DNA from 3 places in the uncultured Halovibrio sp. genome. Region 2 is predicted to be linked to each of the others. Evidence: predicted binding sites of a transcription regulator. Region 2 holds the regulator's gene; each other region holds the start of a gene.

Region 1 (8,138 bases), on a different contig from region 2:
CAGCTGGCGCAACAGCAGGATCAACTGGCCTCCCAGCAGGTATTGCTCAACGCCCTGCTGAGCGGAAACAGGAACGTGGCGGAACAGCAGCAGCAGGGGTTCGCCAATGTCCAGGACCAGATGGAGCGGCTGCGCAGCGTCACCAACCGTCATCTTGCATCCCGCAGCACCAACAACGATGGCGACACCTGCCCGATCCTGAACACCGGCCCGGCCAACGGGAACGAACAGTGCTCCGGACTCACGACCATCGGTTCGGTGGAGGGCATCCGCCTGCTGCCGCCGGATCATCTTTTTGAGGCACGGATCGACACCGGTGCCAATACCTCATCCCTGGACGCCAGGGATATCGAGTTCTTTGAGCGCGACGGTGATGACTATGTCCGCTTCACACTGGCGGGCGAGCATTTCGCAGACCGCGGCGCCATGGAACTGGAACGCCCGGTGTCACGGTTCGTGGAGATCATCCAGGCATCCACTGATGAGAATGAAAGGCGCGCAGTGATTGAACTCCAGTACCGCATCGGCTCGATTGAGCGGGTTGCGGAGTTCACCCTGAGCAACCGGGAACGCCTGACCTACCCTGCCCTGATCGGGCGCAACATCCTCAGGGACCTGTTCACGGTGGATGTATCACGACAGTTCATACTCAGTGACCCCGATAAACTGAAAGAGGCCGCCGGCAGCATCGAGGGTGAAGAATGAGGCAACAGCCACTTTTCTTCCTCGCTGTATCGGTGCTGATCATCATTGGTGTGTCAATGATGTGGCTGCGGCATGACCGCCTGGGGATTCCCCTGCTGCCAGCAAACGACACGCCAGTCTGGCTGGTGGAGGCACGCATCGATTTCGTCGCCATGGGAGACGAGACGCTGGCAAGCCTGAGCCTCCCGAATGACCCACCGGGTTACCGTATCATTTCCGAACAGGCCGCCTCTCCGGGTTACGGGTTCTCGCGCATCATTGAATCCACGGGGCGTCGTGGCGAATGGTCCAAGCGGCAAGCGACGGGCCCCCAGACCCTCTATTACAAGGTTCAGTTCGCTCCGGGCAAGAACGGAACGCCCCGCCCCAGCGGCAACACCGAGGCTCCCTCTGACCCCCAACGGATCATCTGGGAGGAGCCCCAGGCCACAGCCGCCGCCGACCTGCTGGAAACAGCCCGGCGGCGCTCCAGTACACCGGCGAGCCTGACCCGGGAACTGATCAAGGCAGTCCAGAGCCCCAACGACCAGAACGCGGCACTGCTGCTGGACCAGCACTCACCCCAGCAGCTGGTTGTCCGCCTTCTCAACCAGTCCGGTGTCCCAGCCCGTCTCGCCATGGGCCTGAAGCTGGAGGATGCCCGCCGCAACCAGAGCCTCCAGCCGCTGGTGGACGTCTACATCGAGGATTCCTGGCACCTCTATGACCTGGAGCGCGGTGGCCAGCAGGGCATCACGCCCAATACCCTGGTCTGGCACCGCACCAGCGGGCCCGTTCTGGATGTCATGGGCGGGCAGAACTCCCAGGTGCGCTTCTCGATGATGCGCCAGAGCATTCCCGCCCTCGACCTCGCCCAGAGCCAGACCTCGGCCGACCAGCCTCTGGGTTACATCAGCCTCTACCAGCTGCCGATTGAGGAACAGGGCATGCTGAAGCTCCTCCTGCTGCTGCCCCTGGGCGCCCTGGTTGTGGCCTTCATGCGGATCGTGATCGGCATCCGCACATCCGGCACCTTCATGCCGGTTCTGATTGCCCTGGCCTTCATCCAGACAACGCTGCTGCCGGGCCTCACCGCCTTCCTGACCATTGTCGGGCTGGGACTGCTCCTGAGAGGGTATCTGTCACGCCTCAACCTCCTGCTGGTGGCCCGGATCGCCGCCATGATCGTACTTGTGGTGCTGCTGACAGGTCTGCTGAGTGTCTTTGGCCATGAAATGGGGATCAACCTTGGGATGACCATCACCTTCTTCCCGATGATCATCATTGCCTGGACCATCGAGCGGATGTCGGTGATCTGGGAGGAACAGGGGGCCCGGGAAGTCGCCATACAGGGCGGTGGCAGCCTGCTGGTGGCCATTGCCGCCTATGGGCTCATGCAGCTGGCGACGGTCCGACACCTTACCTTCAACTTCCCTGAGGTCCACCTGATCATTCTCGCGCTGATCCTGCTCGTCGGGCAGTACACGGGCTACAAGCTGTCCGAGCTTTACCGTTTCCGTTCGATGGTGGAGAAGGACTGATGCTGGTGTCTCCCGCCACACTCCGGAGCCATGGCCTGCTGGGCATGAACCGCCGGAATGTGTCCTATATCTCCAGGTATAACGAGCGCCGCCTCTATCCGCTGGTGGACGACAAGAAGCTCACCAAGGAGCGGGCCATGCTGCACGGGGTGGCTACACCCACCCTGCGCGATGTCATCGATACCCAGCATGGCGTCCGCGATCTAGGTAAGCGCCTCGGGGGACTCGAGCGTTTCGCCATCAAACCCTCCCGTGGGGCCGGCGGCAAAGGCATTATGGTCATCCGGGAGCGCGACGGCGAGCAGTTCCTGAAGGCATCCGGACAGGCCCTCACGCTGGGTAGCCTGCAGCGTCACTGCTCCAACATTCTTGCAGGCCTGCACTCCCTTGCCGGCGCCCCCGACTCGGTCATCATCGAGGACCTTATCGAGGCGGACCCCTACTTCGAGTCCCTGTCCGTCGAGGGCGTCCCGGACATCCGCGTCATTATTTTCCGCGGGATACCGGTAATGGCCATGCTCCGGCTCTCAACCCATGCCAGCGACGGCAAAGCCAACCTGCACCAGGGCGCGATCGGCGTCGGGCTGGACCTGGCCAGTGGCCGCTGCATACACGCGGTACAACACTCCAGGCGCGTACACAGCCATCCGGACACCGGCGTTGACCTGAACCGTATCGCCATCCCGGACTGGCAGAACCTCCTCACCCTCGCCGCCCGCTGCCATGACCTGACCGGACTCGGGTATCTGGGCGCCGACATCGTGGTCGACCGCAACCGGGGGCCTTTGATGCTGGAGCTCAACGCCCGGCCTGGCCTGGCCATCCAGATTGCCAATGGCAAGGGACTTCTGCCCCGGCTTCAGTGGATTGAGGCCCCGGAGAACACCCCGGACAGCGCTGAGGCACGGGCGGGGATGGCCATGGCGGAGTTCGGGGAGAAGATCCCGACATAAAAAAACCCGGCACATGGCCGGGTTCTGTATTGGCGGAGAGGGAGGGATTCGAACCCTCGGTACGCAGTACGTACACGCGCTTTCCAGGCGCGCTCCTTCGACCACTCGGACACCTCTCCTTTGATCGGTACGCGTGTGGGCTGTAGGGCCCGCCGCGTTTGATGGGCGCAGACTGTACGCAAAACGTGGCCCGAACGCAACACTCACTTGGCGCGGTAAATGATTCCCGGCCGGCACTGGACCATTTCGTAGTACTGGTTGAGCCCGTTGAGCGACTCGGAGGCACCCAGGATCAGGTAGCCACCGCGCTTCAGTATGCCGTGGGTGCGTACCAGGATGTCGTGCTTGAGATCACTGGAGAAATAGATCAGCACATTCCGGCAGAAGACAATGTCGAACCTGCCGGAACCGAACCGCTCCAGCAGGTTGTGTTCGCGGAAGGTCACCATGTCACGGATTTCTTTGCGGACCTGCCAACTCCCGGACGGAAGCTGAGTGAAGTAATGCTTCTGACGATCCGCGGACAGACCTCTCCCTAGGGCCAGCAGTTCATAGATACCGTCCTTTGCCGCGTCCACCACGGGCTTGGACACGTCCGTGGCGATGATCTCCACGGGGCGGCGCAGGCGGCCGGGATTACGGCGCCGGTACTCGTCAATCACCATCGCAATGGAGTACGGCTCCTGCCCGGTCGAGCAGGCAGCTGACCAGATCCGCAGGGGCTGGCTGGAGCTCTCCGCAGCCATCTCTCCCAGAAGCCGCTCCTCGAGAATGCGGAACGGATGGGTATCCCGGAACCAGAGCGTCTCGTTGGTGGTCATGGCGTCAATCACGGTCTCGCGCAGTTCGCTGCGCGGCTGCTTACGCAGGCGCTGAACCAGCTCGCCAAGACTGTTGAACCGGTTCTCCGTCATGATCCGCCGCAGACGGCTTTTCACCAGATACTGCTTGTTGTCCCCCAACAGAATGCCGGAGGCATCCTGCAGGAACTCCTTGAAGGCGCGATAGTCCTCCTGGCTGATCTCGGAACTCATCGGTGTCGGCGTCTCCGTCAGGACGGCATATGCTGTTGCTTATCCATGACTGCCATAACCCGCTCCGCAAGCTCGTTGGGATTGAACTTGGCCATGAATTCATCAGCACCGACCTTCTGGACCATGGCCTGATTGAACACACCGCTGAGCGACGAATGCAGCATGATATACAGGGGAGCCAGAGCTGGATTGTCCTTGCAGTGTGTCACCAGCGTATAACCGTCCATTTCCGGCATCTCCACATCGGAAATCATCAGTGCCAGATGATCGTGGATTGGGCTGCCATCCGCAACCAGTGACTCCAGGTATTCCAGCGCCTCGCGGCCATCATTGCAGATGACGACCTCAAGCCCGACCGCTTCCATGCAGCGCCTGATCTGCCCTCTCGCCACGGAGGAATCGTCCGCGACCAGCACACGCATTGCCGCATCACCGCTGGTATCCAGCGTCGACTGGAAGGATTCACTCACGCTGTCATCAATGGGCGACACCTCCGCCAGGATCTTCTCCACGTCCAGAATCTCCACGAGCTTTCCCTCAAGCTCGGTGACCGCCGTGAGGTACTCCGCCCGGGCCCGTTTGGGTGGCGGGTGCACATCTTCCCAGTTGAGGTTAACGATCCGTTCCACCCGGCGCACAAGAAACCCCTGGGTCTTGCGGTTGTATTCCGACACGATCACCAGCGACTCTGACAGTTCCTCATCCGGAATCGGCTGTCTGCCGATGGCCATACCGGTATCAATGATCGGCACCGTCTCACCCCGCACGTAGGAAACCCCCCGGACCACAGGGTGGCTGTGCGGAATTGCCGTCAATGCCGGGCAGGGAAGCACTTCCCGGACCTTGAACACATTGATGCCGTAGAACTGCTCCCCCTTGAGCTGGAACAGCAGCAGTTCGAGCCGGTTCTGCCCCACCATCTGGGTACGTTGATTCACGTTGTCGAGTAGTCCCGCCATAGTCCTGCCCGTCATAATGAGCCGGCATGGTTGTTGCATTTCATAACGGAAGAATGCGAACAACGTCCGGCTTATGCCGGATTTTCGCCGGTATGGGTTGTGCCACCCCCGACACGGGTCGAACGTGGCACCGATTACCCGCAAGGATAGGACATTTTGACCGCCATGCGCATCGCCAACGCCAATCCAATGCCGGTTTTCCGCTATCTCCTCCTGGCTGCCATGCTGCTTCCGGGGGTGGCAACGGCTTCGGAACCGGAGCAGACCACCGCTGAACGCATCACGGACGCGGCGGACGGTTTCCTGGAATCCTTTGCAAAGGAACAGGCTGCAAAGGGGCGCGAGGTTGAATACGACATTGGCAGCGTGGACAACCGACTCTCGCTCAACCGCTGCCCGCAGGCGCTGGGGGTCGAATTCGCTGGTGACCCGGAACGCTCCACGCGCACCACGCTGCTGGTCAGTTGTCAGGGGGATCAACCCTGGCGGATCTTTCTCAGTGCGACAGTGCGTATCCAGGTGGACGGCTGGGTCGCGGACCGGCCCATTGGCCGTGGCGAACGGCTCAGCCCGGACATGCTGCGCTCAAGCCCGGTGGTCCTCAACGAACAGCGCCGCAACGGGTTCCGGGATCCCGAGCACATGATCGGCATGCAGGCCACACGCACCATCCGCGCGGGTACTCCGATCACGCCGCACATGGTCGAGAAACCATTGGCAGTGGAGCGCGGCGACCGCGTAGTCATCTCTGCAGGAAGCGATGCATTCTCCATCACAACCCGAGGCAAGGCCGAGCGCAGTGGCCGCGTGGGCGAACAGATTCCAGTGATCAACGAAAACTCGGGGCGCCGGGTCCGCGGCCGGATCACCGAGCCCGGACGGGTCGCGATCAACTGAACGGAAGCGGCAGGATCATGCCGAAAAGCGGCAGTTCCATGCCTGGTGATGAAAAAATGCCGCGCAAGGCTAAAGTCTGCGGCCACGCTGCCGTTACAATTCACAGAGAATCCGGATCCGAACGGGGTGAAAGCCATGGCAATCGATTTCAATGGGGCCAACAACAACGCCCTCAACACCCAGAAACAGACCCTGCGGCAGCGTGACGACGCCCAGGGGCAGAAAACGCCACAGCAGCCCGCGGAAGGCGGCTCACAGGCGCGCGAGAGCACCCGCGTGGACCTGAGCCCGGACGCACGCAACATCAAGGCTGCAGAGCAGACGCTCCAGCAGCAGCCGGAAGTGGACGACGCCAAGGTGTCCCGCATCCGTGAAGCGCTTGAGGACGGTTCCTACTCAGTCGATGCCGAAAAACTGGCCCAGAAAATGCTTGATGTGGATGACAGCATTTTCGGGTAAAACGCCATGACTGACCGCAAGACAACGTTCGAAACGCTGGATCAACTGCTGAGAAAGGACGAGGCCAACCTCACCCGGCTGGCCGAAGTACTGGAGCAGGAACCCCGGTCCCTGGCCGGCAACGATATGCAGCAGCTGGAACAGGCGACCAGTGAAAAAAACGAACTGCTTGATGCACTCAGGGAACGGGCGAAACAGAAAATCCGCCTGCTTGCCCAGCTCGGATACAGGCCGGACAGTGGTCAGGCCGTCAGCGATTACCTCCGTGACCAGGCAGGCGCTGATTCACTCCTGATGCAGCGCTGGGAAGCTGCCCAGAAGCAGCTCAGCGAATGCCAGCACCGCAATGCCGTCAATGGCCGAATCCTCGGTCACCTTCAGCGCCGCATATCCCGTATCTCGGATATCATCCGCGGAGTGGACCAACAGCAGGCGCTTTACGGAAGCACCGGCGAATCCCAGAGCCTTACCCACAGCCAGGTATTCGCCAGCGCCTGATGCCGCAACCGGCTCAGCGGGACCTGATGGTCAGGCTGGAGGCACTGGAGAAGCGGATGTTCCTCATGGTGATGTTCCCCATGGAATGGGAAGCGGGCGCACCCTCCACCCGGATGCCTTCCATACGGATCTCATGGATATGAGTCGGCATGGCCAGACTCACACCACCCTGTTCGCCAACGGCAAATCCGGGACCATCCGGCCCGAACTCCACGCCTGTCACCGTCACGTCCGCATCCAGAAAATTCATGGCAGGCAGGAAAGTGCGGGCGGTAAACTCAAGGGCATCCAGAGCCTGGTCTTCGGCTTCTGCATCGGAGGCCGGAATGGCGGACAGCTGAACCGCACCCGCGGGGAAGGTATCCCTCCCCTGGGCCACAACGCCCCCCATTTCACTGTCACTCAGAGGCTGCATGCTGGCGCTGTCGATGCGCACCTGCTGGCTGCTGGTCTGGGGCCCCTTGGCAGGCAGCGCCGGAGTAGGCGATGCCAGTGCAGCCACCGGCTGAAGTGGCGTAATCACCATGGCGGTCAATGCTGCCGCATAACGGTACCGGTTCTGGTGACGCAGCGTGCGCTGCAGCTCCCGCTCGGAAAGCCAGCCCGCCCGCAGGAGAATCGCACCCAGCTTGTCGCCGGATTCGCGCTGTTCCTCCAACGCCACCTGGAGCTGATAGTCGGTGATGTAGCCCCGATTGACCAGGATCCGACCGAGACGGCTTTTCTCAAGCTGCTGGGAGCTGGGCGTTGCCATGGATGCCACCCTCTTGTTGTGCAATCCGAAAATCCGGGATCATAGTGGCGCGGCCTGTGATCCGTGTACAGAAATTAAACTTTATGAAAGGTAACGGAACGTCAAATGGCCTCTCATGATGCATCGGATCCACAACCGGGCGTGATCATCGCCGGCGGCGGGGTAGCCGGAAGCCTTGCGGCACGCCGGCTTGCGGAGAGCGGCATACAGGCAACCGTGCTGGATCCTGCCCCACCCTCTCCGCCGGACCCAGAACGCCGGGGCGCGCTCTACATGAAGCCGGCGGTGGACTACAATCCGGAAACCCGGTTTGCCCATCAGGCCTTCCAGGTCGCCTCGGAATTCTACACCCACCTCCA
Region 2 (7,705 bases):
GTGTACATCTCCTTCGGCGTGATGACACGCGCGGCGCCCCAGATGAATATCTTCGCCATCGGCTTTCCGGTCGCGCTGCTGTTCGGGCTCTTTGCCAACTGGGTTCTGATGCGCGATCTGGCGCCACACTTCCAGGAATTCAGCCGCGAGACATTCATCTTCCTGCGTGAGATGCAGCGAACCTGATCAGGAGGTGCTTCCATGGCGGAAGGTGGTGGTGATGACAGCCAGGAAAAAACGGAAGACCCGACCCCGAGGCGGCTCGAGAAGGCCCGCGAAGAAGGGCAGGTCCCCCAGTCCAAGGATCTGGGTACCGCGCTGGTCCTGATGGCAGGAGCTACGGGGCTGCTGCTGTTTGGCGGTTCCATCGGGGGGGAACTCAAGCAGATGCTCGAGTTCAATTTCGCGCTGGAGCGGGGTCAGATTTTTGACACCTCCCAGATGCTCCAGCACCTGGGCCAGTCTGCCACCACGGCTGCGGTCGCGCTAACGCCGCTGCTCATCGCCCTGGCCGTGGCTGCCTTCCTGGGTCCGATCATGCTCAGCGGGTTCCTGCTCTCCGGCAAGGCAGTGGCGCCGCAGCTCAGCCGGATGAGCCCGGTCAAGGGGTTGGGGCGGATGTTCGGCATTCGCTCGCTGGTGGAGCTGGGGAAAAGCGTGGCCAAGGTATCCCTGGTGTGCCTCATTGCCATGGCGATCCTCGATATCCGCACGGAAGACCTGCTTGCAATATCGAGTGAATCCCCCAACCGTGCCACCGAGCATACGCTCTGGACACTGGCCTGGAGCTTCTTCCTGCTGTCCTGTTCCACCATCATCATCGCCGTGATCGATGTGCCCTTCCAGATCCACGATCACCAGAAGAAGATGCGGATGTCCAAGCAGGAGGTAAAGGACGAGTTCAAGGAGACCGAGGGCAAACCCGAGGTCAAGCAGAAGGTCCGTCAGCTGCAGCAGGAGATGACCCAGCGGCGCATGATGGAGGATGTGCCCAGCGCGGACGTGGTGATCACCAACCCGGAACACTACGCCGTGGCGCTGAAGTACGACGGCAAGAGCATGGCAGCGCCGGTGGTCGTGGCCAAGGGGGCGGACGAGATCGCTACCAAGATCATGGAGATCGCGCGGGAGCACCGGGTGGATGTGCTGCGCACGCCGCCGCTGGCACGGGCCGTCTACCACAACGCGGAGATTGGCGAGAACATTCCCGAAGGCCTCTACATGGCCGTGGCCCAGGTTCTGGCCTACCTCTTCCAGCTCCGGCAGTACCGCCGCAATGGGGGTAAGAAACCGGTCATGCCGGCGTTGCCGATTCCTGATGACCTCAAACGCGATGAATGACGGATCTGGTATGGCGCTTGCACTAACCATCCTGTAACCCGGTTTGGCGCCAGAAAAACGGCGCCCTGATCACTTATCAGCGCTTGGAGGTACCGGACGGTCATGGATCGGGCGGGGGCAATCGACCAACTCAGAGGCCTGAAGGGCATTCTGGACGGGAATGTCGCGATCCCGTTCATGCTCATGGTGCTTCTGGGCATGATGACCCTGCCCATTCCGGTCTTCCTGCTGGACGTGGCCTTCACTTTCAATATCGCCCTGTCGTTGGTGATCATCCTGGTGGCGATCTACGCCATGCGGCCCATGGATTTCGCGGCATTCCCAACGGTGCTGCTGGTGGCCACACTGCTGCGGCTGGCGCTGAACGTGGCCTCCACCCGGATCGTGCTGCTGCACGGGCACGAAGGCGGTGCCGCCGCGGGCAAGGTGATCGAGTCCTTCGGTGAAGTGCTGATCGGCGGCAACTACGCCGTGGGCCTGGTGGTGTTCGCCATCCTGATGATCATCAACTTCATCGTGGTGACCAAGGGCGCGGGCCGGGTCTCCGAGGTCAGTGCCCGGTTCACACTGGATGCCATGCCCGGCAAACAGATGGCCATCGACGCCGACCTCAACGCCGGCCTGATCAGCCAGGACGAAGCCCGGGACCGCCGGGCCGAGGTGGCCGGTGAGGCGGATTTCTACGGTTCCATGGATGGCGCTTCCAAGTTTGTGCGTGGCGACGCCATTGCTGGCCTTCTGATCCTTTTCATCAACATTGTCGGTGGCGTCAGCATCGGCATGTTCCAGCACGGGCTGGCTTTCGGTCAGGCGGTTGAGAACTACGCGCTGCTGACCATCGGTGACGGCCTGGTCGCCCAGATCCCCTCGCTGCTGCTCTCCGCCGCTGCCGCCATCATCGTGACGCGGGTGGGCAAGTCCCAGGAGATGAGCTCCCAGGTCGTCGAGCAGATGTTCTCCTCCCCGAACGCCATCGGCATTGCCGGCGGCATCCTGATCGGACTCAGTCTGATCCCGGGCATGCCCACGGTGGCGTTCATGGGCTTGGGGGGCATGGCGGTGGCTGTCGCCTGGTTCATCTGGAAGCGCGGCCAGCAGGTCGTTGAGGAAGGTGCCGGCAGCGCGCCGGTGGCCCGCCAGGCCGCCGGTGGTGAGGGTGGCGGCGCCCAGCAGCGGACCATCACTGAGGACCAGCAGCAGGCATTGCCCGGTGGCGGCACCGGGGAAACCAAGGAGCTGGCCTGGGAAGATGTGGTCAGTGTGGACATTGTCGGCCTTGAGGTCGGGTACCGGCTGATCCCGCTGGTGGACAAGAATCAGGGGGGGCAGCTGCTGGCACGGATCAAGGGTGTGCGCAAGAAGCTTTCCCAGGATCTGGGCTTTCTCATGCCCTCGGTTCACATCCGCGACAACCTGGATCTGATGCCCAACGTCTATCGCATTACCCTGATGGGCGTGACGCTGGCGGAAGCGGAGATCCATCCGGACCGGGAGCTGGCTATTGATCCAGGGCAGGTGTTCGGCAAGGTCGAGGGGATTGCCGGTAAGGATCCGGCATTCGGCCTGGATGCCACCTGGATTGAGCCCGCCCAGCGTGATCAGGCGCAGACGCTTGGCTACACCGTTGTGGACGCCTCCACCGTGGTTGCAACCCACCTGAACCAGGTGCTGCAGGAGCATGCCCACGAGCTGCTGGGCCACGAGGAGGTCCAGAAGTGGCTGGACCAGCTCGAGAAGGCCTCGCCCAAGCTGGCCGAGGAGCTGGTGCCCAACACCGTTTCCATCAGCCTGCTCCTTAAGGTGCTGCAGAACCTGCTGCTGGAGGAGGTGCCGATCCGGGATATGCGCAGTATCGCCGAAGCCATTGTCAATGTTCAGCCACGCAGTCAGGACCCGAGCGTTCTGACCACCGCGGCGCGTAAATCGCTCAAGCGCATGATCGTGCAGAAGCTGGTTGGCAATGAGAGCGAGGTTCCGGTGATCACGCTGGATCCGCAGCTGGAACAGATGTTGCTTAAGTCTGTACAGCAGGGTCAACAATCCGGCACGGCCGATGATATCGGCATGATCCTGGAGCCCAATATGGTCGAGAAGCTCCAGCGCTCACTCTCGGATGCGGCCCAGAAACAGGAGGCGGTTGGCAAACCCGCCATCCTGCTGGTATCGGCCCCCCTGCGACCGGTACTGGCAAGGTTTGTCCGGTATGGGGTGGAACGGCTGCACGTTCTTTCCTATCAGGAAATTCCGGAGAACAAGCAGGTCACGATTGTGTCATCCATTGGCCAATAAACTGACGGCGGCGGAGGTTCCCTGCCATGCAAGTCAAACGCTTTTTTGCTCCCACCATGCCCGAGGCGTTGCGGATGGTCCGCAGTGAAATGGGTGATGATGCGGTGATCCTCTCTAGCAAGCGGGTGGAAGACGGCGTCGAAATCGTGACGGCACTGGATTACGACGAGGGTGAGGTCCGAAGCCAGCTCGGCGTGGCGGACGAGGACAAGGCCAACGCCGCGCGTCTGGCCGAGCTTCAGGCGGAGAAGCACCGTAATCTGGAGGAGGCCATGGCGAAATCCCGTGCCCACATCAGCGAGGTGCAGCAGCGCTCGCACCACGGCCAGGAGCCGGTGGGGCCAGCGGCCGTTGGCAGTTCCGAGTCTGGGAGGGAGACGGAAAACACCCCATCTCCCGGCGGGGAGGGCGATGCGTTGAGCTCCATGCGGGCCGAGATCCATTCCCTGAGGGATATGCTTCAGCAGATGAACGGCCAGCAGGGCACCGCGACGCCCGGTGAAAAGACCCAGGGCGTGGTCGAGCAGCGTCTGTCGGACCGGCTTCAGGATCTTGGGCTGCCGCGCGATCAGGGCCGTGAGCTGGCTGCTGAACATGGCCAGGGGCGGCTCGACGCCGGGTGGAAGAGCGCGCTCAAGGCTCTGGCGGCCCGAGTGGAAACCGTGCGTGAGAATCCACTGGAACGTGGCGGCATCTACGCCCTGCTTGGCCCCACCGGCTCCGGAAAGACAACCACCATCGGCAAGATGGCGGCGCAGTTCGTGCTGCGTCACGGTGCGGAAAAGCTGGCGTTAGTGACCACGGACCGCTATCGTGTGGCCGCCCATGAGCAGCTGTTCGTGTTCGGGCGCATTCTGAATGTGCCGGTGCGGGTGGTGGACGAGGCCAACAGCCTGGATGCCATTCTGGATGATCTGTCGGACCGCAAGCTGATCCTGATTGATACGGCTGGCCTCACGGCGGCGGATCGTGGCTGGCAGGAGCAGATCGAGGAGCTGGTCAGCAGCCGCCATCCGGTGCGGCCCTATCTGCTGATTTCGGCGACAAGCCAGCCGCGCATTATGCAATCCACGTGGCATTGCTATAATGCCGTTGGGTTGGCGGGCTGCATCCTGACCAAGACGGACGAAGCCCTGACGCTTGGCGAGGTGGTGGGCTTTGCGGCGCAGAGCCGGTTGCCGGTCGCGTTCTACACCAACGGTCAGAAGATTCCCGACGACCTGCACCGCGCGGGCGCCGGGGATCTGGTCAAGCAGGCGGTGCGCCGTCACCAGGCACTCAATCGCGGTGAAAGCGCCATGGCCGAGGGCGCCTGACATGGGATCGGGCGTCTCCTCACAATGCAACAGCAACAGGACGGGAGAGCCCATTCCGCATGAGTAAACCGGTACAGGTGATCGCGGTCACCGGGGGCAAGGGCGGTGTCGGCAAGAGCAACGTCTCGGTCAACCTGGGTATAGCCCTCAGTGAGATGGGCCAGCGCGTTGTGGTTCTTGATGCCGACCTCGGGCTGGCGAACATCGATGTGCTGCTGGGGATCAGTGCCACCTACAATATTTCCGATGTGCTCGCCGGGGAATGCAGCCTTACGGACATCCTAGTGGACGGCCCCGGGGGTATCCGCATCGTGCCCGCCTCCTCCGGAACCCAGCGCATGACCAATCTCAGCCATATGGAGCATGCCGGTCTCATTTCCGCCTTCAGTGAACTCGGCGATGACATCGACGTACTCATAGTAGACACGGCGGCTGGGATCTCGGAGTCCGTGGTCAGTTTTCTGAGGGCTTCGCAGGAACTGATGCTGGTGGTGAATGATGAGCCCACTTCCATCACCGATACCTATGCGCTGATCAAGCTGATGAATCGGGACTATGGCACCCACAGGTTCCGGGTACTGGCGAACATGGTGCGCACGGAGCAGGATGGCAAGGCTCTTTACGACAAGCTCTACCGGGTCACCGAGCGGTTTCTGGACGTTGCCCTGCAGTATGTGGGCAGCATTCCCCTGGATGAACAGGTGAAGAAGGCCGTTCGCCGGCAGAAGACGGTCATGGAGCTGTACCCGAATGCCAAGGCATCCCAGGCATTCCGGGATCTGGCGAAGAAGGTGGATCAGTGGCCGCTGCCATCATCGCCAAGGGGGCATCTTGAATTTTTTGTTGAACGGCTTGTGCAGGACTGACAGGGCGTTCCATCCTTGAGCAGGGGCTTACGGGAGTGGCCAAACCATGACGCAGTCCGGGCCGCTGGATCTCTATACACAGACGCGCCGGGCGGATGTGGATGAGCTTGTCGAGACCCACATGCCGCTGGTCAAGAAGATCGCGTTGCACCTGATGGCGCGCCTGCCGGATCATATCCAGCTTGAGGATCTGATGCAGGCGGGCATGATCGGGCTTCTGGAGGCGGCACGCCGGTATGAGTCCGGCCAGGGTGCGACCTTCGAGACCTATGCGGGCATCCGGATCCGCGGCGCCATTGTGGATGAGATCCGACGTGGGGACTGGGTGCCCCGCTCAGTCCACCGCAATGCCCGCCGTATTTCCGAGGCCATCCAGACGGTTGAGGGCCGGGAAGGACGTGATGCAAAGGACGCTGAGATCGCCGATGAGCTGGGCGTGTCTCTGGATGACTACCACAGCCGTGCCAGTGATGCGACCACCGGCCGCCTGTTCAGCCTGGATGAGCTGACGGAGAAAAACGAACACATCAATGATCAGGCCCCGCAGGAAGGACCCGAGGGCGAGCTTCAGGATGCGGATTTCCGACGTGCGCTGGCCGGTGAGATTGATCAATTGCCGGAACGGGAGCGGCTGGTACTGTCGCTCTACTATCAGGATGAGCTCAACCTGAAGGAAATCGGTGCCGTGCTGGAGGTCAGCGAGTCACGGGTAAGCCAGATCCACGGTCAGGCTGCGGCGCGGCTGCGGGCCCGCATGCTCGAACGTACCGGGGGCTGACTGGTTAGATTTCGACAAACGTCTAGACTGTGAAAGTGAGTGTTGGTGCACGGGCCGCCCAGGCAGACGTGACAACAACCGGAGTGTTTGGAGGCTGTTTTGGACAAGAACATGAAGATTCTTGTTGTGGATGATTTCTCCACGATGAGACGGATCGTGAGGAACCTGCTGCGCGACCTCGGCTTCAACAACATCGAGGAGGCGGATGACGGTAATACCGCGCTGCCGATGCTGCGCAACGGCAAATTCGACTTCCTGGTGACTGATTGGAACATGCCGGGTATGAGCGGTATGGAACTGCTTCAGGCGGTCCGGGCGGATGAGAACCTCAAGCATCTGCCGATTCTGATGGTGACCGCTGAGGCGAAGCGGGACCAGATCGTGGCCGCCGCCCAGGCGGGGGTGAACGGCTATGTGGTCAAGCCGTTCACGGCCGCGGTGCTCAAGGACAAGATCGAGAAGATATTTGAACGCGTCGAGTGAACCAGGTGCAGACGGCATGAGTGAGCTCAACCGGGAAGACATTACCGAGGAAGTGGCTGAGGAACTCAAAGCGCACGCCGCTGGCCTCAAGGAAGCCCTCGATCAGGGCAATATCAGCGATGCCATGCAGCGCATCGCTGAGCTGGGTGAGGTGCGCGACCGCAGCCTCTACCGTGAGGTTGGGCGCCTGACACGCAGCCTCCATGAAGCCCTGCGCAATTTCGAGATCAAGGCCGAGAACCGTGAGCAGCAGGAAGAGCTCTCCAAAATGGCGGATGCGTCGGACCGCCTGGATTACGTGGTTCAGCTGACCAGCCGCTCGGCCAACCGGACCATGGACCTGGTCGAGGACACCATGCCGGTAGCTTCCAACCTGCGCGAGGAGGCCAATGCCATCCGCGAGGACTGGGGAAGGCTGCGTCGCCGCGAGATGAAGCCGTCCGAGTTCCGGGAACTCTACCAGCGGATCGATGCCTTTCTGGATCGCATTGTCTCGGACTCGGATCGTCTGCATGGCAATCTTTCCGAGATTCTTCTGGCGCAGGATTTCCAGGACCTCACCGGCCAGGTGATCCAGCGGGTGACCTCGCTGGTGAAGGAAGTGGAGGATCATCTGGTGAAGCTGATGGTCA
Region 3 (8,138 bases), on a different contig from region 2:
AGTTTCTTTCAGGGTGAAGCACAGCCTGTGCCAACGGTTGGACTAACCAGGTCACCTAGCTCAGGCTGCCTGCGGCATCAAGCAGAAAAGCTGCTAGGATGGGACTGAAAAATGGGACACTGAGAAGGGCTGGTATCAATGCAAAGGGGAAAGCTATGAGCGTTACAGTTTTGGATCCAGAGCGGCATGGAAGTCTTCGTCTTCTTCAGAGCACGGATTTCAGCTTTGCCCGGGATCGAATCATGGTGCCGGTGTGGGGCCAGGAAATACCTCATGCAGCTCGATTTTTTCCAGTGGTATTCATGCCGCGTGATGACCAGTGGATCCCTATAGCGCTTATGGGCCTGGAGGAGGGGCGGAATCCCTTCGTTTCTTCGCGAGGCAAATGGTTGGCTGATTATATTCCTGCGGTTCTCAGGGCACATCCTTTCTATTCCGTGGAGTCGGGTCAGGGCGAGCCAGTGCTCGGTATTGAGGAAAATGACCCCTCTCTTACCGAGGACATGACGCTCGAAGAAAGAAGCCTTCCTCTTTTCGAGGCTGATGGCACGCCTTCCGAGCTGACCCATACTGCGTTGAGTGTTCTGCAGCAGATTCGGGGCCAGCAGGAGCACACATGGAAAGCTATGCGTATTTTAGAGAGGTTGGATCTTCTTGCCCCATGGGTGCCGCGAAGTGGCGAACGAGGTAGTAGTCAGCTTTATGCGGTCGATGAGACGGCAATCAAGAACCTAGATGATGAACGGTTTCTTGAACTGCGTGAGCCTGGAGTTCTTGCGCTGATATATGCTCACCTCGTCTCGCTCAGGCAGTTTCATTCCCTCCAGAAGAGCCACTCACAGCTGTGGTTGGCTGCGAAACAACAGGGAAGCAATGCCCTTTTCCCGCAGGAAAGCGATCTTTTCATTTTCGGGGATAGGTGAGAGAGGCGTCGTTACATCCATTTACAAAAAGCCTGTCATTCGGTCTAAAGGCCTGACACTTTCTGCCGTTATGCAAGCCAGAAGGCAATACCATCGAATGCTCGGTGGGGCGGCCTATGGTCCTCAAAAGAGTGAGCAGGCAGGAGAACGGTTATGGCACTCGGTATCAACACAAACGTGGCATCGCTCAGCGCCCAGAACGAGCTGAACGCATCCAAGTCGACCAAGAACGAGGCGCTGGAGCGTCTTTCGTCTGGGCTGCGCATCAACAGTGCGAAGGACGACGCGGCGGGTCTGGCGATCTCGACCCGATTTGAGTCCCAGATCAGCGGCCTGAACGTGGCCAGCCGGAACGCGCAGGACGGTATCTCACTGGCACAGACCGCGGAAGGCGGGCTGGATGAGATCACCAACAACCTCCAGCGCGTGCGGGAGCTGTCGGTGCAGGCGGCGAACGCCACCAACAACGACACGGACCGTTCCGCGCTGAATGATGAAGTGCAACAGCGTCTGGAGGAGATTGACCGGATTGCGAGCCAGACGGATTTCAACGGACTGAACGTGCTGGATGGGACGCTCAGTAGCCAGAAATTCCAGGTGGGCGCCAATGCAGGCCAGACGATCAGTGTTGACCTCAATACAAGCGCCCGAACTGGCAATACCGGTCAGTTGGCGATCGCTTCTACTAGTAGTGCCTTGGATGCAAGTGATTTCTCGACCTTTTCTGGTACCGATGATGGGGGGACCCTGTTCAGTGTCACAGCTGGAGATGGTGATCAGATCGATGTGAATCTTAGCTTGAGTGCTGACCTTTTTGATGCTTCGACTGCTGCTGGTGCGACGGTAGATGCTTCAGCTGCTGACCAGGTTTTTGAAGAGGTCACTCGGCAGATCAATGATCAAGTAGGCAACTCAGCCTATGCATCGTACGAAGAGGACAGTAATGGTGATGCCACTTTCGAATTGCGTTCGACTGACAAGCTGACCTTCGCAAGCGGTGCTGCCGGAAGCCCATTCGCTGGTGCAGATGGTGGTAACTTTGATGGTAGCGGAGGAGATGCGACGGTGACCGATGGCAGTCTGAATGCTGCTTCTGTGGATACCGCAGCTAACGCCAATGATGCCATTCTGCGGATTGATGCTGCGCTTGAGAACGTGAACAACTTCCGAAGCGAATTGGGTGCGGTTCAGAACCGCTTCGAGTCGACCATCAGCAATCTCAACAACAATATTGAGAACCTGGAGGCTTCGAAGAGCCGGATCTTGGATGCGGACTTCGCGGCCGAGACCGCTAAGCTGCAGAAGGCGAACGTGCTGCAACAGGCTGGTATCTCGGTGCTGGCGCAGGCGAACCAGTCGCCGCAGCAGGTTCTTTCCCTCCTGCAGTAAACCCAGCTCGGAAGCAGCCGCTCCCCACTCTGACGGGGCGGTGAATCCTAAGGAGCCGCCATCTCTGAACAAGAGGTGGCGGTTTTTTATGGAATGCTGGTACTGCCTTTCTTTTTATCCGTTACATCCATTTACAAAAAGCCTGTCATTTGATCTAAAGGCCTGACACTTTCTGCCGTTACGCAAGTCAGAAGGCAATACCATCGAATGCTCGGTGGGTGGCCTACGGTCCTCAAAAGAGTGAACAGGCAGGAGAACGGTTATGGCACTCGGTATCAACACAAACGTGGCATCGCTCAGCGCCCAGAACGAGCTGAACGCATCCAAGTCGACCAAGAACGAGGCGCTGGAGCGTCTTTCGTCTGGGCTGCGCATCAACAGTGCGAAGGACGACGCGGCGGGTCTGGCGATCTCGACCCGATTTGAGTCCCAGATCAGCGGCCTGAACGTGGCCAGCCGGAACGCGCAGGACGGTATCTCACTGGCACAGACCGCGGAAGGCGGGCTGGATGAGATCACCAACAACCTCCAGCGCGTGCGGGAGCTGTCGGTGCAGGCGGCGAACGCCACCAACAACGACACGGACCGTTCCGCGCTGAATGATGAAGTGCAACAGCGTCTGGAGGAGATTGACCGGATTGCGAGCCAGACGGATTTCAACGGACTGAACGTGCTGGATGGGACGCTCAGTAGCCAGAAATTCCAGGTGGGCGCCAATGCAGGCCAGACGATCAGTGTGGATCTTGATGCGAGTGCAAGAACCGAGGACTTGGGCACTATTGCCGTGGCAGATTCGGCATCCTTCTCAAGTGCTGACGGTTTCTCGTACTTCGCGGCTGGCGACTCTAGTGGTGAAGGTGCTACTGCGTTTTCAGTAACCGTCGGTGATGGTGACCAGATCGATGTCAGCCTGACCCTTGATGATGGCAATTTTGATAGTAGCGGTATTTCCCAAGATGATCAGGCGGTTTTCGATGAAGTCGCGTCGCAAATCAATGATCAGGTTGGCAATGCGGCTTACGCGTCCGTTACAGATGCGAGCGGCAGCTTCACCATCGAGCTTAGATCGACTGAAGAGTTGACGATCGTGAAAGATGGTAGCAATACCAACCCATTGGATGGGAGCGGTACTTTGGGCTCGGACGGTACCGTTGGGCTTACTGACGGAAGTCTCAATGCGGCGTCGGTCGACACCGCTGCTAATGCAAACGATGCCATTGTGCGTATTGATGGGGCGCTGGATGCGGTGAACGAATTCCGCAGTGAACTGGGTGCGGTTCAGAACCGCTTCGAGTCGACCATCAGCAACCTCAACAACAACATTGAGAACCTGGAGGCCTCGAAGAGCCGGATCCTGGATGCGGACTTTGCGTCCGAGACGGCCAAGCTGCAGAAGGCGAACGTGCTGCAGCAGGCTGGTATCTCGGTGCTGGCGCAGGCGAACCAGTCGCCGCAGCAGGTCCTGTCCCTCCTGCAGTAAGCGGGGCGTTAAGGCAGCCGTCGCCCTCCGGGGCGGCGGCCGGGCCGCGTAACCGCACTGGTGAGGTGTGATATGAGTGACATAAATCTGAACAGCCCGGACCCGAACCGCAAGGCCCCCGAAAAGCCGGAATCGGGGCGGGTGTCAGCGCCATCATCACAGCCCTCCGCAAGCGGGGAAGGCCGTGAGAACGGTTCCGTAACGCCGATCGAGGCTGGACGGAGCGGGGAAACCCGGGCTGAAAAGTCCGAGAAACGGAGCGACGCCATCCGCGAAGAGCTGAATGAGGCGGTCTCGCGCCTTAATGATTTTGTCCAGTCCGTGCAGCGGGACCTGGAATTTGATGTGAACGACGACACCGGTCAGACGGTGGTTCGCGTCATCGACCAACAGACTGATGAGGTGGTTCGCCAGATTCCGGATGACTTGGCACTGAAACTGGCGGAGAATCTCCAGCAGGACGAGCCTTTATCGTTGCTGAACATCAAGGTGTAAAGCCTTGTAGAGCATAGGTTCAAGGGATAGCCGTCATCCTTCCGGGATGGCGGCTTTTTTGTTTTTGCGGGGGCCTGTTTGGTGTGTAGGAGCCTGCTTGCAGGCGATCGGTTCTGGTTTCAATGTTGTTGATCGCGAGCGAGCTCGCTCCTACCGGAGGCCGTACGACCAGTGGTGGCATGCGGTGTGCATTGATCGTCCAAAAGACGGCAAAACCCGGCCTGCTTACAATCAGTAACAGGTTTGCAGCGGTAAAGAGGCAAAGTTTTGCCGCAATTGGCCGTTACACTCTATAGACAGGCAACAGTACCTTCGGGAGGAGGTTGTCCATGGGCGGCATATCATCCCTTGGCGTCGGGTCGGGCGTTCTCAACGCTGATCTGGTCGACAAGCTGGTTCAGGCGGAGCGAGGCCCCACCGAGAATCGGCTCAACCAGGAGCAGAAAGAAACCGAGGCGATGATTTCGGCGTTCGGCAAGATCCGTAGTGCCGTGACCGATCTCAGGCTTCCCATGCGCCAGCTGGGCTCTCCGGAAGCGATGCAGTCGTTTTCCGCCTCGACCAACGGTGACAGTGTCAGCGTTTCCGTGGACAGTGCCAATGCCAGCGAGGGGAACTATAACCTCGATGTGCAGCAGCTTGCGACCAACCAGTCCCTCGCTTCCGGCTCGTTTTCGGACCGCAATACAACGAGCGTTGGGCAGGGGACCCTGACCATTCAGACTGGCGACAAGACGACCAACATCACAGTCGATGGCAGCAACGACACCCTTCAGGGGCTCGCCAACAGCATCAACGAATCCGACGCGGGTGTGTCCGCCGGCATCGTGGACACGGGTAATGGCTATCGCTTGACCCTGTCCTCGGACGAAAGCGGTACGGCCAACGGCGCAACCATCTCGGTCTCGGATTCCGACGGCAACAACACCGACAACACCGGCCTCTCGCAGTTCGCGTTCAACGACACGACGAAGAACATGGAAGAAACCGTTGCTGCCCAGGATGCCAAGCTGAGCGTGAACGGCATCGACGTGACGCGTTCTTCCAACAGCGTCGAAGGCGTTGTGGATGGGCTGACGTTCCAGCTTCAGAACACTGGGACAACATCCGTCGGGGTCAGCCAGGACACCGGCGCGGTCGCCGAGAAGGTCCAGAAGTTCGTGGACAAGTTCAACGCTTTCAAGAGCACGGTCAACGAGCTGACCTCCTTCAGCCAGGATAGCGGGGGCAGTCTGCTGACCGGTGATGCCACGGTGCGAAACGTTGAGAACCAGCTCAAGCGGGAGCTCAACCAGATCGTTCCGGGTCTTGAGAACGCGAGTGTCCGCAGTCTTTCGGACGTTGGCATCAGTACGGATTTCCAGACCGGGCAGCTTGAGTTTGACTCCCAGAAGTTCCAGGAAGAGCTGAAGGCCAACCCGGACGATGTAACGGCGCTTTTCGCGGAGCAGGGCCGCACATCCGATTCCCAGGTGGAATTCGTTCGCAGCAGTGTGAACACCGAGGCCGGCGAATACAGCATCAATGTGAGCCAGGCAGCGACCCAGGGGCAGCTGGTCTCCAGTAACCAGACACCGGCGACCGGTATCAACGTTGATGCCGACAACAACAGCCTGACGTTCAAGGTCGATGGGCAGACCAGCGCCAGCATTGAGTTGACTGCGGGCACCTATACCCGTGATGAGCTTGCGACTGAGATACAGACCCAGCTCAACAACAATGATGCGCTGAATTCGGCGGACCGTAGCGTAAATGTTGGCGTTGATGGCAGCGGCAGTCTCACGTTTACCTCGGGCAGTTACGGCAGCGACTCAAATGTTGCCATCACCAGCGTTGATACCAACACCGAGGCAGAGCTCGGGCTGGCCGTTGAGACGGGAACAACAGGCAATGACGTTGCGGGCACCATTAATGGCGCTACGGCGGAAGGTGATGGTCGGGTGCTGCGCCTGTCGGATAGCAGTGACAATGCGGCAGACGGCATCCAGGTGCGCATTAATGGCAGCCAGACCGGTGATCGTGGGACGGTTGAGTTCATACAGGGTGTGAGCGAACGGATGGTCGATACCGTTTCCAACATGGTCGGCTCCAATGGTGCCCTGAGCTCCCGTACGGATGCACTCAATAATGAACTGGACGACATTGCGCAGGAGCGTGAAGACCTGAATGAGCGTATCCAGTCCTACCGCGAACGCCTGACGAGCCAGTTCAGCTCCGCGGACGCGCGGATTGCCGAATTCAACAGCACGCAGCAGTATCTGAGCCAGCAACTGGCGGGTATGAGCGGCGGCAGCGGGATGATTGGCGGCGGGTGATCGTCGCCTCCTGATCATGAACAACCAAGCCAGGCAACAGGGGTAACACCATGAACGCACTGCAGGCTTACCAGCAGGTTAACACCCAGACCAGCATCACGGATGCGGATCCCCACAAGCTGGTCCAGCTTCTTCTGGATGGGGCGCTTGAACGCATTAATATGGCGAAGGGCAAGATTGAGGCAAAGGATTACGCGGCCAAGGGAAATCTGATCAACAAGAGCATGGAGATCGTGGCCGTGCTACGTGGCTCCCTGAATTTTGAAGAAGGCGGGGATTTGGCCGGTGAACTGGAGAGGCTCTACGACTACATGGAGAGAGCTCTTCTGGAAGCCAGCATGCGCAATGACGTGGAAAAACTGGACGAAGTTGCCGGGCTTCTACGCACGGTCAAGGAAGGCTGGCAAGGCATCCGCGAAGAGGCCCTGGACTTCCTGCGCCAGCGCGACGCCGGCTGAGGGATGACGGATTTCAGTCCCTGTGCTTTAATTCAGGGCGAGCCTGAGGACTGGAGTCATCCATGCTGCGTGCCCTGTTGTACGGTGCCCTTGTATTGCTGGCCTCGCTGGGCTCTGTTGCCCTGCAGGCCAACTCCACCGTTGAAGACCCCATCACATTCAGCCTCGCGGCCATAGAGCCCTGGGCTGAGCGCACGCCGGAAGGCGAGCGCCGTGGTCTGCTTGTGGATCTGGTGGAAGCGATCCGCAGTCGTACCGATATCCCCATCCGTTACCAGGTCCGCCCGCACAGCCGCGCCATTCTGGAAATGGAGGAGGGGCATGCGGATTTCGTACCCACCTTTGTCGCGCCCGGCATCAATCAGATCGCAGAACCCGTGGCTGACCTGGTGGACGTGCAGGTTCTGGCTCTGGGGCGTGCCGAGGATGAGCCCATTGACTCATTGGACGAACTGGCAGGCGAGAACGTGGGTTATCTCAGCGGTACCTGGTACGGGCACACCTTTGCTGCTAATGAGGCCATTCGTAAGGTTCCCGTCAACAATGTGGCCCATGGCCTGAGGCTGCTGAAGCGTGACAGGCTGAGGGCGGTAGTGGCGTCGGAGCTGGCCATCCCGGCTGGTTTCGATCCGGATGGCTCCGGGGCGCCGGTTCGCACCCTGATGCGGCTGGATACCCTGAAGGGAAAAGTGTTCATGTCCCGATCCTCGCCTCGGGAAGAGGCGGCGGAGGCCATTGCCGCGGCCATTGAGGGCATGCACGAGGACGGCACCATGGAGCGGCTGTTCAGCAACCGCTATGAGGCGGACATCGCCCGGGAGTGATCAGCTGGCGGCAATCAGCCCGCGGATGTGCGCCTCGACACCTTCAGTGAGTGACTGCAGGTGGTAACCCCCCTCCAGCATCGACACGACCCGCCCCCGGCAAAGCTCCCAGGCGAGGCGGGTGATCTCTTCCGTGATCCAGGTGTAGTCCTCGGTTTCCAGGTTCACATCCGCCAGTGGATCCAGCCGGTGCGCGTCAAAACCTGCTGACACCAGGATCAGCTGGGGCTTGAAGGCCGCCAGTTCCTCGAACC

What was found. The regulator FliA, encoded in region 2, starts transcription of late flagellar genes. The targets are predictions, from matches to a motif close to CTAAAGTTNNNNNNNNNNCNGCCGATA.
Region 1: flgM (flagellar biosynthesis anti-sigma factor FlgM) is a predicted target of FliA. The motif match lies at 6,138-6,164, and genes of this name have one in related genera.
Region 3: QZ501_RS11765 (flagellin) is a predicted target of FliA. The motif match lies at 2,467-2,493, and genes of this name have one in related genera.

What each region holds. Positions count from the first base shown of each region.
Region 1 is NZ_CAJXMA010000051.1:12,273-20,410, forward strand. Features, by position in the region: gene QZ501_RS10530 (RimK/LysX family protein) at 1-705, shown strand, start outside; gene QZ501_RS10535 (inactive transglutaminase family protein) at 702-2,225, shown strand; gene QZ501_RS10540 (alpha-L-glutamate ligase-like protein) at 2,225-3,178, shown strand; tRNA gene QZ501_RS10545 (tRNA-Ser) at 3,209-3,297, opposite strand; gene QZ501_RS10550 (protein-glutamate O-methyltransferase CheR) at 3,382-4,212, opposite strand; gene QZ501_RS10555 (chemotaxis protein CheV) at 4,230-5,171, opposite strand; gene flgA (flagellar basal body P-ring formation chaperone FlgA) at 5,337-6,068, shown strand; gene flgM (flagellar biosynthesis anti-sigma factor FlgM) at 6,204-6,527, shown strand; gene QZ501_RS10570 (flagellar protein FlgN) at 6,534-7,025, shown strand; gene QZ501_RS10575 (type II secretion protein ATPase) at 7,039-7,779, opposite strand; partial or broken gene QZ501_RS10580 (hypothetical protein) at 7,885-8,138, shown strand.
Region 2 is NZ_CAJXMA010000037.1:62-7,766, reverse strand. Features, by position in the region: gene fliR (flagellar biosynthetic protein FliR) at 1-186, shown strand, start outside; gene flhB (flagellar biosynthesis protein FlhB) at 202-1,341, shown strand; gene flhA (flagellar biosynthesis protein FlhA) at 1,444-3,630, shown strand; gene flhF (flagellar biosynthesis protein FlhF) at 3,657-4,946, shown strand; gene QZ501_RS08785 (MinD/ParA family protein) at 5,006-5,812, shown strand; gene QZ501_RS08780 (RNA polymerase sigma factor FliA) at 5,859-6,590, shown strand; gene cheY (chemotaxis response regulator CheY) at 6,690-7,073, shown strand; partial or broken gene QZ501_RS08770 (protein phosphatase CheZ) at 7,090-7,705, shown strand, end outside.
Region 3 is NZ_CAJXMA010000067.1:1,506-9,643, forward strand. Features, by position in the region: gene QZ501_RS11755 (SapC family protein) at 156-923, shown strand; gene QZ501_RS11760 (flagellin) at 1,077-2,312, shown strand; gene QZ501_RS11765 (flagellin) at 2,575-3,792, shown strand; gene QZ501_RS11770 (flagellar protein FlaG) at 3,865-4,287, shown strand; gene fliD (flagellar filament capping protein FliD) at 4,617-6,602, shown strand; gene fliS (flagellar export chaperone FliS) at 6,653-7,060, shown strand; gene QZ501_RS11785 (transporter substrate-binding domain-containing protein) at 7,123-7,884, shown strand; gene QZ501_RS11790 (histone deacetylase family protein) at 7,885-8,138, opposite strand, start outside.